DNA from 2 places in the Paraburkholderia agricolaris genome. Region 1 is predicted to be linked to the other one. Evidence: riboswitches for the same ligand, from Rfam matches in the RefSeq annotation. Region 1 holds a riboswitch; the other holds the start of a gene.
What was found. A riboswitch is a leader RNA that binds a small molecule or an ion and turns the genes downstream of it on or off. The one in region 1 is predicted to bind glycine.

Region 1 (8,248 bases):
GCCGCGGATGCCCACACGCTCGCCAACATCGCACTCGCCCGCAGCAAGCGCTTCGTGCCCTTTCATAACCGCCGCTGGGACGGTGATTTTCTGACCGTCCGGGATCTGCTGGCCAACAGGGAGTTAGGGCGCATCACGCAGTACGAATCGCATTTCGACCGTTTCCGGCCGGAAGTCAAGCAGCGTTGGCGCGAGGAAGCGTCGCGCGGCGGCGGCTTGCTGTTCGATCTCGGCCCGCACCTGATCGATCAGTCGTTGGCGTTGTTCGGCGCGCCGCAGACGGTGTTCGCGACGGTTCGCACGCACCGCGACCAGGCCAGCGCGCCAGACTACGTGCATATTCAACTCGGATACGGTGAGTTCGAGGTGGTATTGCATGCAAGCGCGTTGACTGCGCTGGCTGCGCCGAGATTTACGATTCACGGCACGCAGGGAAGCTACGTGAAGTACGGCCTCGATACGCAGGAAGATCAGTTGAAAGCAGGCCTGCGGCCTGGCGACGAAGGATTCGGTGCCGGCAATGCGGCAGGCGTGCTGCGCGTGCTCGAAGGCGGTCAGGAGGTGGAGCGGGAGGTGCCTACGCGCAATGGGGATTACGTCGGCTTCTATATTGCTTTGGCGGATGCCATCCAGAACGGCGTGAAATTTCCTGTCAGCGCTCAGGACGCGGTCGACGTGATGACGATCATCGAGCTTGCCGCCCGGAGTTCGGAAGAGGGAGTCCGGCTGCCGTTCGAACGTATTCGCTGACTTTTTTTGCGTACGTTACAGGGTACTTACAAGGCACTTGCCTGCCTTTCGGATTGTCCGGCGGTGGCACGCGAACACTGCCGCCGCCCGGCGCGAAACTCCTGACAATCCCGAAAGGAACATAACGTTACAAATAACCCCCTCTTTGCGGTCAGCGTAAATCGCCGGCAATCCGTTGCTACCCCAGTAGCACCTACACAAAACGACAACGACTTCCGGAGAGTCCATGCCCCGTATCGCCCGCGCAGTAGCAGCATGCGCATTGCTCAGCTCTCTCGCCGCCTGCGTGGTGGCGCCCCAGCAACCCGCGCCGGCGCCGCGCCCCAACCCGCAGCAGATTGCGGATGAGCGCCTCCATCAAGTCAATGGCCGCATCGACAACCTGAGCCGTCGTATTGACGCTCACGTCAACCAAGGCTATTACCCGCCCCCGCAAGGCGGCGCATTGCACCACCGTCTCGACGTGATCCGCCAGGAAGCGCACGATATGGCGGCGCAACACGGCGGCGGTCTGTCCGGCGACGAACAGCGCGTGTTGAACCAGGAACTGGACAACGCGGCACACGCCATCGGCGAATAAATCGGCGAATAATCGCGCCAGTTCAGGCACCGAAGCAAAGAAGCGCGGGCATTGCGTCCCGCGCTTTTTTTGACCTCAGCAAGCCCGCTGAGCCGCCCACCTTGCCCGTTGCGGGCCTTTATTTGACAAGCCCCCGGCCCTCGCGTACATTCGCCGCACGCGTCGGGAGAGCGTGCTGGCCGCAGAAAATCGCAGGCCGCACCGCCGAAGGGGCACACCCACAAACTCTCAGGCAAAAGGACCGGCCGCGTCGAGAAACCCGCGTTATAGCAACGTCAACGCATCGGTTTTTCGCACTCTGGAGAGCGGCAGTAGCCGTCTGCATCGTTTATAGCGGTGCAGATTCCGGCAAGCTGCCCACCGAAGGGGCGCGCGTTTCACCGTAGCGATCACGGCTTCACATCGCACGGCAGCGCAATCTCTCAGGTATCGAGGACAGAGGGGTCATGCAACGCAAATCGCTCGCAGCCGGCAGGCCGCGAGGCGTAGCGCCGCATGGCCTTTTTTGTTTCGCGAGACGCCTGAGGCCCCATGACCGAACTCAAACACACCCCGCTCAACGCCACCCATCGTGCGCTCAACGCCCGCATGGTCGATTTCGGCGGCTGGGACATGCCTGTCAATTACGGCTCGCAGATCGACGAACACCGCGCCGTGCGTACCGACGCCGGCATGTTCGACGTCTCGCACATGTGCGTCGTCGATTTCACTGGCGAGCGTGTACGCGCCTTCTTCGAATACGCGCTGGCCAACAACGTCGCCAAGCTGCAAACGCCGGGCCGCGCGCTCTACTCCTGTCTGCTGAACCCGAACGGCGGCGTGATCGACGATCTGATCGTTTATTACTTCGGCGAAGATCACTTCCGCGTGGTCGTCAACGCCGGCACCGCCGATAAAGACATTGCGTGGTTCGGCCAGCTCAACGCCGAAGGCGGCTTTGGCCTGACCATCACGCCGCGCCGCGACTACGCGATCGTCGCCGTGCAAGGCCCGAACGCCCGCGAAAAAGTCTGGCAAACCATACCGGCCGCGCGCGCCGCCACGGAAAACCTGAAACCCTTCAACGCCGCGCGCGTCGACGCTACGCCGTTCGGCGAACTCACCGTCGCCCGCACCGGCTACACCGGCGAAGACGGCTTTGAAATCATCGTCCCGGCGGACCACGTCGCAGCGTTGTGGAACGCGCTGCAGGCACAAGGCGTGCGCCCCGCAGGTCTTGGCGCACGAGACACGCTGCGCCTCGAAGCCGGCATGAACCTGTACGGCCAGGACATGGACGACAACGTCTCGCCGCTCGACGCCGGCCTCGCCTGGACCGTCGATCTGAGCTCGCCGCGCGACTTCATCGGCAAGGGCAAGCTCGAAGCCAACGGCTCGCAAGCCGCGTTCGTCGGTCTGATCCTGCTGAAGGAAAACGGCAAGGCGGCAGGCGTGCTGCGTGCTCATCAGCAAGTCGTCACGCCCCAAGGCGAAGGCGAAATCACCAGCGGCACTTTTTCCCCCACCATGCAGGAATCGATCGCTTTTGCGCGCGTGCCGAAAGGCGTGCAGCCGGGCGACACCGTTCACGTCCAGATTCGTGACAAAAACGTCCCTGCAAGCGTGGTAAAACTGCCGTTCGTGCGCAACGGCAAGGTGCTCGCAGTTTAAGCAGCCGGCGCGTGCGTCACCACTTTGAAACACTACCAAATCACACCGCATAGGAGCATCCGATGAGCATCCCGGCCGATCTGAAATACACCGAATCGCACGAGTGGGTCCGCACCGAAGCGGACGGCACGCTGACGGTCGGCATCACCGACCACGCGCAGGAAGCGCTCGGCGACATCGTCTTCTTCGAAGTCCAGGAACTGGGCAAGACCGTCGACGCGGGCGACACCGTCGCCGTGATCGAGTCGGTGAAAGCCGCTTCCGATATCTACGCTCCGGTCGCGGGCGAGATCATCGAGGCGAACCCGGCTGTTGCCGATACGCCGGACGGCGTCAACAGCGCGCCGTACGAAAACTGGCTCTTCAAGATCAAGCCGGCTGCGGGCGCATCGCTGGACCGCCTGATTGACGCGGACGCTTACTCGAAGTCGATCGGCGCCTGATTCACCGTACGTTGCACCATTACGTTTAAACCCGACAGGCGCGGCGCGTCCGATTCAACCATCGAACGGACGCCCGCACCGGCAGGAACACCTCATGAAGCTCGAACATCCGGATCGTCTGATGAACCGCACTCCTCTCTCGCTCGCCGCGCTCGAAGTGCATGACGCCTTCGCAGAACGGCACATCGGCCCGGATTCGGCCGACCAGCAGGCGATGCTTGAAGCCCTCGGCTTCGCGTCGCGCGCCGCGCTGATCGACGCCGTCATTCCGAAGACGATCCGCCGGGCCGAAACGCTGCCGCTCGGCCCCTTCGTGCAACCGAAGAGCGAAGCGGAAGCGCTCGCCGCGCTGCGCGAACTCGCGGACAAGAACCAGGTGTTCCGCTCGTACATCGGGCAAGGCTATTACAACGCGCACACGCCGGCGGTGATCCTGCGTAATGTGCTCGAAAATCCGGCGTGGTACACCGCGTACACGCCGTATCAGCCGGAAATCTCGCAGGGCCGTCTGGAAGCGCTGCTGAACTTCCAGCAGATGATCGTCGACCTGACGGGTCTGGCGATTTCGAACGCGTCGCTGCTCGACGAAGCCACCGCCGCTGCCGAAGCGATGACGCTGCTGCAACGCGTCGGCAAGCCGAAGTCGAATGTGTTTTATGTCGCCGACGACGTGCTGCCGCAAACCATCGAAGTGGTGAAAACGCGCGCCACGCCGGTCGGCATCGAAGTGAAAGTGGGCCCGGCCGCGGACGCCGCAAACGCGAATGCGTTCGGCGTGCTGCTGCAATATCCGGGTGTCAACGGCGACGTGCGCGACTACCGCGCACTCGCTGACGCGATCCACGCAGCGGGCGGCCACGTGGTGGTCGCCGCCGATCTGCTCGCACTGACCGTTCTGACGCCGCCGGGTGAATGGGGCGCGGACGTGGCCGTCGGCAACACGCAGCGTTTCGGCGTGCCGGTCGGTTTCGGCGGCCCGCACGCGGCTTACCTCGCCGTACGCGACGAATTCAAGCGCCAGATGCCGGGCCGTCTCGTCGGCGTGACGGTCGACGCGCAAGGCAATCCGGCATTGCGTCTCGCGCTGCAAACGCGTGAACAACATATCCGCCGCGAAAAAGCGACCTCGAACGTGTGCACCGCGCAAGCGCTGCTCGCGATCATGGCCAGCATGTACGCGGTTTATCACGGACCGCACGGTCTGAAAACGATCGCACTGCGAGTGAACCGTATCGCTGCGCTGCTCGCCGAAGGCGCGAAGCAACTCGGCTACCCGCTGGTCAACGAAACCTTCTTCGACACGCTGACGTTCGAAAGCGGCGCGCGTACCCAGGCGCTGCACGACGCCGCCAAAGCCCGGCGCATCAACCTGCGCCGCGTGAGCGACACGCAAGTCGGCCTGTCGGTCGACGAAACCACGACGCGCCATGATCTGGCCGATCTGCTCGCCGCGTTCGCGGAAGCCGCGGGCGCGAAAGACGTGCCGCAAGTCGATGCGCTCGACGCAGCGATCGCCGCGTCGAACACCGCGTCGGTGCCGGCCGCGCTGGAACGCACCAGCGCGTACCTCACGCACCACGTGTTCAACCGTCATCATTCTGAAACGGAAATGCTGCGCTATCTGCGCAGCCTGTCGGACAAGGATCTCGCGCTCGACCGCTCGATGATTCCGCTCGGCTCGTGCACGATGAAGCTGAATGCGACCTCGGAAATGCTGCCGGTCACGTGGCCCGAATTCGGCCAGATCCATCCGTTCGCACCGGCCGAGCAAACCGTCGGCTACCGCGAAATGATCGACCAGCTCGAAGAAATGCTGGTTGCGGCAACGGGTTACGCCGCCGTGTCGCTGCAACCGAATGCCGGCTCGCAAGGCGAGTACGCGGGTCTGCTGATCATCCATGCATACCACGCATCGCGCGGCGAAGCGCATCGCAACGTTTGCCTGATTCCCGCTTCGGCGCACGGCACGAACCCGGCGTCGGCACAAATGGCCGGCATGCAAGTGGTCGTGGTGGCTTGCGACGCGCAAGGCAACGTCGATATCGAAGACCTGAAGAAGAAAGCCGATCAACACGCTGAGAAGCTCGCGGCGATCATGATCACGTATCCGTCCACGCACGGCGTGTTCGAGGCGAACGTCCGCGAAATCTGCGAGATCGTGCATGCGCACGGCGGCCAGGTGTATGTGGATGGCGCGAACATGAACGCGATGGTCGGCCTGTGCGCGCCGGGCCAGTTCGGCGGCGACGTCTCGCACCTGAACCTGCACAAGACCTTCTGTATTCCGCACGGCGGCGGCGGACCGGGCGTCGGTCCGGTCGCGGTCGGCGCGCATCTCGCGCAATTCCTGCCGAACCAGATTGCGACGGGCTACGAGCGCGCGCCGAACGGTATCGGCGCGGTGTCGGGTGCACCGTACGGTTCCGCATCGATCCTGCCGATTTCGTGGATGTACATCGCGATGATGGGCGCGAAGAACCTCACCGCAGCCACCGAAACCGCGATCCTGAACGCCAACTACGTCGCGAATAAACTCGCGCCGCATTATCCGGTGCTGTATTCGGGCCCGGGCGGACTGGTCGCGCACGAGTGCATTCTCGATCTGCGTCCGATCAAGGAAACCAGTGGCATCACCGTCGACGACGTCGCCAAGCGTCTCGCCGACTACGGCTTCCACGCACCGACCATGAGCTTCCCGGTGCCAGGCACGCTGATGGTCGAGCCGACCGAATCGGAATCGAAGGAAGAACTGGACCGCTTCATCGAAGCGATGATCGCGATCCGCGACGAAATTCGCGCCGTCGAAGAAGGCCGCTCGGACCGCGAAGACAATCCGCTCAAGCATGCGCCGCACACCGCAGCGGTGGTCATCGCAAACGAATGGAAGCACGCGTATGCGCGTGAAACCGCTGCCTATCCGCTGCCCACACTGATCGCGAAGAAGTACTGGCCGCCGGTCGGCCGGGCGGACAACGTGTATGGCGACCGCAATCTGTTCTGCTCCTGCGTGCCGATCGCCGACTACGAGTAAGCGTGTCCGCTAACCGCGCATCGCCCTGAAGGTTGTAAGCAGGCGTTGCGCGGTTCTGTCGCTTGGGTCCGCAAACGGCTAACATCTCACACCGAATCAGCCTAACGAGGAGTTTCGCATGGCGCGAAAGGTGCGATTGATGCAAAGCCGGACCGAAGCAACGCGAGCCCAGACATGGCAACAGGCTTGCACCTTGCTGCTGGCGAGCGCGGCGGTGCTGCTGCCGCTGCGGCAGGCGCAGGCCGCGATGAATTTTTGTGCAGCCCCCGCGCTGCAAACCAGCGAGCGCACGAATGCCGATCCGGGCGTCAAAGCGCTGGTGAGCAATGTGCAGGCGCATCTGAACGAGCCGCCGCATGCGGTGGCGAAACTGCATACCGAAGGCACGCTGCCGCACGAGGGCATCTACGATCAAAGCGTCGAGGCGGAGAAGGATCTGGATCTGCTGCGCGACGCCGCGCTCGCCTGGCGTGCGACCAGTGACGACCGTTATCTGAAACTGGTCGACCGCTTGCTGTATGCGTGGGTCACGACGTATCAACCCAGTTTCAATCCGATCGACGAAACCCATTTCGAAGGCCTGATCCTCGCCTACGACATGACCGCAAGCGCGTTGCCGGTGAAAACACGCAATGCATCGATGGCGTTCCTGACGAAGTTTGCGAGCGGCTACATCGCGCAAATCGACGCGCAGCCGCGGCCGCTCAAGGGCACGTTCCGGAATAACTGGCAAAGCCACCGGGTCAAACTGATTGCGATGGCCGCGTTCACGCTGGACAACCGCAAGATGATCAACGCGGCGCAGCGCCTGTTCGACGAGCATATCGGCGACAACATCGCACCGGACGGTTCAACCGTGGACTTCGCCGAGCGCGATGCACTGCACTACGTCACATACGACCTGCAGCCGCTCGTGACCGCCGCACTTGCCGCGCGCCGCCACAACCGCAACTGGTTGCCGGAGAAGGGGGCGAATGGCGCGTCGCTGGCCGCCGCGCTGAACTGGCTCACGCCGTATGCGGACGGCAGCAAGACGCATGAAGAATTCGTGCATTCGAGCGTTGCGTTCGATGCCAAACGTCGCGAAGCCGGTTTGCCCGGCTATTCGGGTCAATGGGATCCGAAAAACGCGACGGAGCTGTATCACCTGGCGGCGCGTCTGGACGGACGCTATACGCCGATCGCGCTGCAGCTCGCACCGACGCCGCCCGCGTGGCTCGCCGTGTGCTTACCGCTGCCGGCGCGCTAAACTTACTTTTATCAGCAGGAGCAGTAAATGGCAGTCAGCGTGTTTGATCTCTTCAAAATCGGCATTGGTCCGTCCAGTTCGCATACGGTCGGGCCGATGCGTGCGGCGCTGATGTTCGCGCAAGGGCTCGAACGCGACGGGCTGCTGGCTGCGACTGCCTCTGTGAAGGTGGACCTGTACGGATCGCTCGGCGCGACCGGCAAGGGGCACGGCACCGATCGCGGCGTGATGCTTGGCCTGATGGGCGACGCCCCCGACACAGTCGATCCCGACACCATCGCGCAACGGCTGGAAGCGGTGAAGAACTCGCGCAAGCTGGCCTTGCTCGGCACGCACGAGGTGCCGTTCGTACAAAAAGATCACATTTCGTTTTATCGCCAGGCACTGGCCGAGCATCCGAACGGCCTGAAACTGCGTGCGTTCGATGTGCAGGGCGAGACGCTGCGCAAATCGACGTATTTGTCGGTGGGCGGTGGTTTTGTGGTGACGGCAGGCGCGCCGAACACGAAGGTGCTGAGCGCCGTCGAACAGTTGCCGCATTCGTT
Region 2 (8,248 bases), on a different contig from region 1:
TTCAGGCCGTCAACGGCGGTCAGCACTTCGGCTTCGGTCGCGTTGATCACGGGCGATCGGCCGGTCTTCTGGTTGCAGCCCAAGGTCAGTGCGTTTAGCGAAAGCGGATAGCTGTCCGGCACGGTGTGCTGCTTTTCGACCAGCACGCCGAGCACGCGCCCTTCAAGCAAGGTCAATGCGCGGATGGAGGGGCGGGAAACAGCGTCGGGAGTGGAGTTCATAGAGGATGTCGCGGCAAGCGCCGCCGGGTCTCGTGGACGGTGTGCGTGATCGATGCACAGCCCCGTTGCGCAACCGGGCGGCGGGTTTTAGTTGGTGGGCACCATCATAAACGCCCAGGCCACGCGCGGTGTACGAATCTCTGCGATGCCCCGGCCGTCCTGAACGCGTTCGCGTCCCTTTGAGTGTTTTTTTCTCGTTGACGCATTCCCGCATTAGAGATAATTTCCCGAATATGGAAAACACACCCTCCGACGACAACGCCATCGACCGCCGCATCGCCCAGCGTCTGCGAGCGCTGCGCGCTGAGCGCAACTGGTCCCTCGACGATCTCGCAAAACTCAGCAACGTCAGCCGCGCCACGCTGTCCCGCCTCGAAAACGCCGCCGTGAGCCCCACGGCCAGCGTGCTGGGCAAGCTGTGCGTCGCCTACGGCTTGCCGATGTCGCGCCTCATGCACATGGTCGAAGAAGACTTCGCGCCGCTGGTCCCGCGCAATGCGCAGGCCGTCTGGACCGACGCGAGCAGCGGCTTCCGGCGCCGCTCCGTGTCGCCGCCGGCTCAGGCGCTGAGCGGCGAGGCACTGGAATGCGAACTCGATGCCGGCGCGCGAATCGATTACGACGCGTCGCCGCGAGCCGGCATCGAACATCATCTGATCCTGCTCGAAGGGCAATTGCAGATCACCGTCGACGGCCGGAGTCACGATCTGCAAGCCGGTGACTGTCTGCGCTATCAGTTATTCGGCCCCAGCGCTTTCGCCACTCCCGCGCACAGCGCGGCCCGCTACATCCTCTTCATCGTCTGAGTTCCAGCCAACATGAGCGCCACCACTATCACGACCTTCTCCGCCGACGAGCTCGTCCGGCATCTGCCCGAACTCGGCGCGCTGCTGCGTGCCTGCGTCCATGACGGCGCGAGCGTGGGATTTGTGCTGCCGCATAGCGTTGCAGAGAGTGAGGCGTTCTGGAGCGGCAAGGTGTTGCCGTCGCTGCGTGCGGGCGCGCTGGTATTGTTCGTCGCGCGTCATGGCGAGTCGATCGCGGGCACCGTGCAACTCGATTACGACACGATGCCCAATCAACGCCATCGCGCCGAAGTGCGCAAGCTGCTGGTTCACCCGGCGTTTCGCCGCCAAGGCATTGCCAAAGCGCTGATGGTGGAGCTGGAGCGCCGTGCGCGGCAACTGCAACGCAGCTTGCTAACACTCGATACGCGCACCGGCGATAAAGCGGAGCCGCTCTATACCGCGCTGGGTTATCAAACGGCCGGTGTGATTCCGCAGTTTTGCCGCGACACGCGGGAGGAGCGGCTCGATTCGACCACCATCATGTACAAGGCGTTGTGACGAGCCGGCGCGCAAGACAGCGCTGAAGATTCGCGCGCGTCTTCAGCGCGTGGCTTAACGGCGCGCGTCGAACGCGATCCGCACGGCCAGGCCGGCGAGCACGGTGCCCATCAGCCAGCGTTGCACCAGCAGCCACACCGGGCGCCCGGCGAGAAAGCCGGCGATCGAACCCGCCATGCTGGCAATCAGCGCATTGACCGTGACCGCAATGACAATCTGCACGCAGCCGAGCGCGATCGATTGCGACAGCACGCTGCCGTGCCCCGGCGAAATGAACTGCGGCAGCAGCGACAGGTACATGACCGCGATCTTCGGATTCGCGAGGTTCGTGACGAGGCCCATCGTAAAGAGCTTGCGGCGGCTGTCGTGCGGCAGGTCGCGCACCTGGAACGGTGAGCGGCCACCCGGTTTGACCGCCTGCCAGGCCAGATACAACAGGTAAAGCGCGCCGCCGAAACGCAGCGCGTCGTACGCATAGGGCACCGTCAACAGCAGCGCCGTGATACCGAACGCGGCACAAAACATATAGAACACGTAGCCGAGCGCGACGCCGCCGAGTGACACGAGCCCGGCGCGCCGCCCCTGGCAGAGCGATCGCGAGATCAGGTAGATCATGTTCGGACCCGGCGTAAGCACCATGCCGAGTGAGACCAGCGCGAAAGCGAGCAACGTTGTAGCAGTGGGCACGGCGGCTCCTCTGTCGATTGAAGGCGGGCACTATGCCGCCGAATATAGCCGATGTCATAGCCGATGTCATAGCCGATGTCATAGCCGATGTCGCCCACGCCAACCCAATCGCCGTCCTGCCGATGGGGCTTTTCAGCCTGCCCCGCGCAAGGGGTCGCCGGATCGATTGGGCGCGGCATCACACGAAACACTTGCGGCGAAATTTTTTGCCCGGTATTGTCGAGCCGTTCTGCAATGCAGTGCGGGAGAGATCGTCAGAGGCTTGTGACGACGCCGACGGAGCAACCGCCCCGGAAACTCTCAGGCAAAAGGACCGCGCAGCAGGAACATCTGGAGAGCGGCGCCGTGCGCGCCCACCGAAGGGGATTCCCGGCATGGCGCCTAGATCGCGCTCCTCTGCTTGCGGGAAGAAACTCTCAGGTACATGGACAGATGGGGCATCGACGCCGGTTTCGACACGAAATCGACACCGGTGATGCCCAACTACTCTGGATCATGTCATGTCACGAATCGCCATTATTGGCGCCGGCATTACCGGCGTCACGACTGCTCACGCCCTCGCGCAGCGCGGCCACCACGTCACCGTGTTCGAACGTCATCGCTATGCTGCGATGGAGACCTCGTTCGCCAATGGCGGGCAGTTGTCCGCCAGCAATGCCGAAGTCTGGAACAGCGCCGCCACCGTACTGAAGGGCCTGCGCTGGATGCTCACGCGCGACGCCCCGCTGCTGCTCAATCCCATGCCCACGTGGCACAAGTATTCGTGGATGGGAGAGTTTCTGCGGCAGATTCCGCATTACCGCGCGAACACGGTCGAGACCGTCCGGCTCGCGATTGCGGCGCGCGAACATCTGTTTTCGATTGCCGAGCGCGAAGGGATTGACTTCGATCTGGAGCGGCGCGGCATTCTGCACATCTACAAGACCCGCAAGGAATTCGACGCGGCGAACAAGGTGAATGCGTTGTTGCGCGAAGGCGGTCTCGATCGCAATCCGGTGACGGCCACGGAGTTGCAGCAGATCGAGCCTGCGCTGCAGGGCGATTTTTTCGGCGGCTTCTTCACGCCTTCCGACTCGACCGGCGACATTCATAAATTCACACGCGGCCTCGCCAGCGCCTGCGCGCGGCACGGCGTCGAGTTTCATTACGATGCCGAGATCACAGCGATCGACCAGCCGGCCGAAGGACGGTTTTCGATGACGGTCAATCTCGAGGGCGAGTTACAGCGCTTTGCCTTTGAGCGGATCGTCGTGTGCGCCGGAGTGAAGAGCCGCGACTTTGCGGCGATGCTGGGCGATCACGTAAACGTCTATCCGGTGAAGGGCTATTCGATCACCGTGTACCTCGACGATGAAGTCAGCCAACAGCGCGCGCCGTGGGTCAGCTTGCTCGACGATAGCGCGAAGATCGTGACGAGCCGGCTCGGTGTTGATCGTTTCCGGGTGGCGGGCACGGCGGAGATCAACGGCTTTAACCGCGATATCCGCTCGGACCGGATCGCTCCGCTGGTGGACTGGACGCGCCGGCATTTTCCAGAGGTGTCGACGTCGCGCGTGATTCCGTGGGCGGGCTTGCGGCCGATGTTGCCGAGCATGCTGCCCAAGGTGGGCCGCGGCAAGCGGCGTGGCGTGTTCTACAACACCGGCCACGGGCATCTGGGGTGGACGTTGTCGGCAGCCACGGCGCAGGCGGTAGCCGGGGTTATTGAATAGGCCCGCGCACGCACGGGCATGCCGTTACCAGAATGCCCGCTTGAAAAGACTGAGCCGGTTCACCCGGAAAAGACGAGCCGGACGCTGATTGCCGCCCTGAAACTGGTCGGTCGCAATCAGAATGTCCGCCTCGTCAGCCGCTTCACCCGGCGTAAGTTCTCCCACCTTGATGCCCAAACGCGACCGGAACGTACCGCGCGACACGGTCTCGCCAAAAATCTGTTCGTAAATGCCCTGAAGCTGCGTCAACGTGAACAGTTCCGGCAGCAGCCAGCACGGCAGCGTGGAATAGCTTGCCTTGTTGCGCACGCGCTGCACCGCCTCCTGAACCTGCCCGGCGTGGTCGAAGACGAGTTCCGGAAGCTCGTCCACGTCGTAGAAGTGAAATACCCCTGCCCCGGCCTCGCTCAGTTCGGCGTGCGGAATCAGCGCGACGTGCGCGACGGCAACCGACCAGCCGCGGGGATCGCGATCAGGGCCGCCGAAGGTTCGCAACTGTTCGAGGTAACGCGGTACGAGCCCGGTTTTGTCCCGCAGCACGCGGTAGGCCGTCGCTTCCATGGAAGCATCCTCGTCCACATGCACGTAACCGCCCGGTAGCGCCAGACTGCCTTTCCCAGGCGAGCGCTCGCGCCGGTGTAGCGCAACCTTCAGCCGCCCATCGTCCAAAGTCAGCAAAACAATGTCGACGCTTACGTCCGGCGTGGTGTGGCTGTGTTTCATTGGAAAATCCCCTGCCGAATATGCGGCACAAGTATTTTTCCATACTTAGTTGCAAAACTCAACTAAGTCGGATTATACTTGAACCAAGTTAGTCGAACATCTCGACGAAGGTCCATGGAGGATAGCAATGATTCAGGTTTTTGCGGTGTCACGCGATCGGTCCGAACAGGTGCTGCCGATACGCAAACTGGTCTTCCCAGGTGGCGAGGTCAATGTCGCCGTGGAACTGGATCTGCCCGCCGAGGCGCTGCGCATTCAGGCCCACCTGCCCGACGCAGAGTCGGTCATGACGCTGCTGCTGGTCACGGATGCACTGCGCCGCGGCTATCCGGGCACACCGCTCCGGTTGTCGATGCCCTACGTGCCATACGCTCGCCAGGACCGCGTGGCCAATGCCGGCGAGGCGCTGAGCGCCCGGGTATTCTGCGACCTGATCAATGCGCAGAACTACACGCAAGTCGAAATTCAGGACCCGCACAGCGACGTCGTGACGGCCTTGCTGAACCGGGTCGTGATCGCTGATCCGTTGCCGTCGCTTCGCCGGGCGCAAGCCGCCCTGGGACGCGTCGCACTGGTCGCGCCGGATGCCGGCGCACGCAAGCGGGTGATGTATCTGGCTCGTGCGCTGGAACTCGAAGTCGTTTTCGCCGAAAAGGTCCGCAATACCCAAACTGGCAAGATCACCGGCACTCAGGTGGTGGGCGATCTGCCCGATTGCCCCTTGCTCGTCGTGGACGATATCTGCGACGGCGGGCGCACATTCACCGAACTGGCGTCGGCCCTGCGAACGCGGCAGGCCGGGCAGCGTCAGAATCACCCGCTCTATCTGTACGTCACCCACGGTATTTTCAGCAAAGGCCTCGGCCCTCTTCTCGAACACTACCAGACGGTTTTCACACGCAACAACTGGACCAGCGACACCCGCTGCCAGGTGGTCTGAACCCATCGCAGGAGACTTTCATGAACGCCCCCGAACGCACAGAAGTCCTCGAGAAAAACCAGCTCGTCCCGTTCAACCTCGCCGATTTCTACAAGACCGGCCACCCGTCAATGTACCCGGGTTCGACCACGAAACTCGTCGCGAACTTCACGCCCCGTTCGGCGAAGTACGCGCCGGTGTTGCGTGAGCTCTTCGACGACAAGGTTGTCTGGTTCGGTCTGCAAGGCTTCATCCAGGAGTTCCTGATCGACCTGTTCGACAGTGAGTTCTTCCGCAAGCCGAAGACCCAGGCCATACGTAAATACAAGCGTCGCATGGACACGGCCCTGGGTCCGGGCGCGGTTCCGGTGTCCAGTCTCGAAGACCTGCATGATCTGGGCTATCTGCCGCTTGAGATCCGCTCGCTGCCGGAGGGCTCGCGGGTGGACATCAAGGTGCCGCCGGTCATCTTCATCAACACCCATCCAGACTTTCCGTGGGTTTCGACGTACTTCGAAACGATCTTCAGCTGCGAATCGTGGAAGCCCTCCACGGTGGCGACCATCGCGTTCGAGTTCCGCAAACTGCTGATCTACTTCGCAAACCTGACCGGCGCGCCGCTCGAATTCGTGAGCTGGCAAGGCCATGATTTCTCGATGCGCGGCATGAGCGGCGTGCACGACGCGATGCGTTGCGGTTCCGGCCACCTGTTGTCCTTCACAGGCACGGATACGATTCCAGCGATCGACTACCTCGAAGACCACTATGGCGCGAATGCGGACCGTGAACTGGTCGGCGGCTCGATTCCGGCATCCGAACACAGCGTCATGGCGCTGCGCATTCTGCTGACCCTGCAACGCCTCGCGCGCGATCCCGCCCACGCGATGCTCGACCCCAAAGCGCTGCGCCGCAAGGCGGAACTGGAAGTCATCCGCGAGTTCGTGACGGAAGGCTACCCGCAAGGGATGGTCTCCATCGTTAGCGATACGTTCGACTTCTGGAACGTCATGACCAGCATCGCGAACGAACTCAAGGCGGAGATCCTCGCACGCAAGCCCGATGCGCTCGGCAACGCCAAGGTGGTGTTCCGTCCCGACTCGGGCGACCCGGTGAAGATCCTGACCGGCTATACCGACGCGGAGTTGGTTCAGGGGAACGGCCAGCCAGCGGTATCGGAAGACGGCAAGTACACCGTCAAGGAGAGCGGCGAGCCGATTACCGAGGCGGAGCGCACGGGCGCCGTCGAATGCCTTTGGAACATCTACGGCGGCACCACAACGGCCAAGGGTTACAAGGTTCTGGACTCGCATGTCGGGCTCATTTACGGCGACTCGATCACGCTGCCCCGCGCTCGCGACATCATGCTGCGTTTGGCGGCGAAGGGGTTTGCCTCGTGCAATGTGGTGCTCGGTATCGGCAGCTATGTGTACGGCATGAATTCCCGCGACACTTTCGGCTACGCGTTGAAGGCGATCTATGCCGAAGTGGGCGGTGAAGCAGTCGATATCTACAAAGACCCGGCGACGGACGACGGCACCAAGAAATCCGCCAAGGGGCTGTTGCGCGTCGAAAAGGAAGGCGACCGCTTCGTGCTGTACGAACAGCAGACTGTCGAGCAGGCTGAACACGGCGCGCTGGCTCCGGTGTTTCGCAACGGCGAATTGCTGGTCAGGCAGTCCCTCGCCGAGATTCGCGAGCGCCTGCAGTCATCGTGGGTCTGCCCGGAGCCGGGATCGATCATCTGGCGCTAAGCAGTTGGACCGTGTCGGTGCGCTCGCGCGCCGGCACGGCCGAGCAAAATCAGCCGTTGTCTCTCTCGCACGGCCGAGCCTTGCGACCTTGCGGCCGTATGAGCAGGCAGGTGACGACCTCGCCGGTTTTCACATTGCTGGCGTGTCCTTCTACGCGGATATCGCCGCCGGCCGTCCAAACCAGGTCGGTTTGACCTTCGCTCGAAAACGCATAGTCACCGACCCGGGTTTCCGGGTAATAGGCGCTGGCTGACCACTGCTTCAGTGCAAGCGTCGCACTGTAAGTCGCCTTCATTTCCCTTGCCTTGAATCCGAAAACGTTCGCAAGCGGGCGGCTCCCATCGCGAGCCGTTTGCCACGACAACTTCCAGTCGCCATTGTCGCGTTTCATGACTTCGGTGAACACGGGCCAGTTCATCCCGTCGATCGTTCCCGGCGCGGCAAACATACAGCCCCGAAAACTGGGTTGCGTTGCCGTCAAACTCATTTCAGCTACCGAGTCGGCGCCCCCGTGACATTGCCACCCCTCGATTGTCTGATCCCGGCTCAAGACCACGATCAATGTGTTCGCGTGCTCCCGCCAATACATAAGCTTGGTGATTTCCACTGATCCGGCCATGACTGGCTTATCGCTATGAGCAAATATCGGACGATTGTGCCAGTACCCGCCCCCCAACTGCTCGTAACTTACCACGCTGCCTGCCGGGAACGTTACACCCGCTATCACGACGGGCCGTTTCGCAAAAGCGGTGAAGGTCCTGCCCGCCTTCCCAAGAATCACTTGCCCGCCACCCAGAACGAAAAAACAAAGTACAGGCGCGAGAAAGAACAGCACGGTCAGGCCGGCACGCCTACGACTGGGCAATCGACGATGCCGCCAGAAAAATAC

Region 2: it holds a riboswitch for glycine, as region 1 does, so the genes downstream of both, GH665_RS29680 (D-amino acid dehydrogenase) here and gcvT (glycine cleavage system aminomethyltransferase GcvT) in region 1, are expected to answer to the same signal.

The regions. Positions count from the first base shown of each region.
Region 1 covers NZ_QPER01000001.1:4,688,231-4,696,478, forward strand. The annotation lists gene GH665_RS20750 (oxidoreductase) at 1-750, shown strand, start outside; gene GH665_RS20755 (hypothetical protein) at 977-1,330, shown strand; glycine riboswitch at 1,484-1,585, shown strand; glycine riboswitch at 1,619-1,779, shown strand; gene gcvT (glycine cleavage system aminomethyltransferase GcvT) at 1,862-2,980, shown strand; gene gcvH (glycine cleavage system protein GcvH) at 3,043-3,423, shown strand; gene gcvP (aminomethyl-transferring glycine dehydrogenase) at 3,518-6,454, shown strand; gene GH665_RS20775 (alginate lyase family protein) at 6,573-7,703, shown strand; gene GH665_RS20780 (L-serine ammonia-lyase) at 7,731-8,248, shown strand, end outside.
Region 2 covers NZ_QPER01000002.1:1,852,838-1,861,085, reverse strand. The annotation lists gene GH665_RS29700 (YceH family protein) at 1-221, opposite strand, end outside; gene GH665_RS29695 (helix-turn-helix domain-containing protein) at 455-1,027, shown strand; gene GH665_RS29690 (GNAT family N-acetyltransferase) at 1,040-1,567, shown strand; gene GH665_RS29685 (LysE family translocator) at 1,622-2,254, opposite strand; glycine riboswitch at 2,487-2,580, shown strand; gene GH665_RS29680 (D-amino acid dehydrogenase) at 2,755-3,966, shown strand; gene GH665_RS29675 (NUDIX hydrolase) at 3,991-4,689, opposite strand; gene GH665_RS29670 (phosphoribosyltransferase family protein) at 4,817-5,629, shown strand; gene GH665_RS29665 (nicotinate phosphoribosyltransferase) at 5,650-7,359, shown strand; gene GH665_RS29660 (hypothetical protein) at 7,409-8,248, opposite strand, start outside.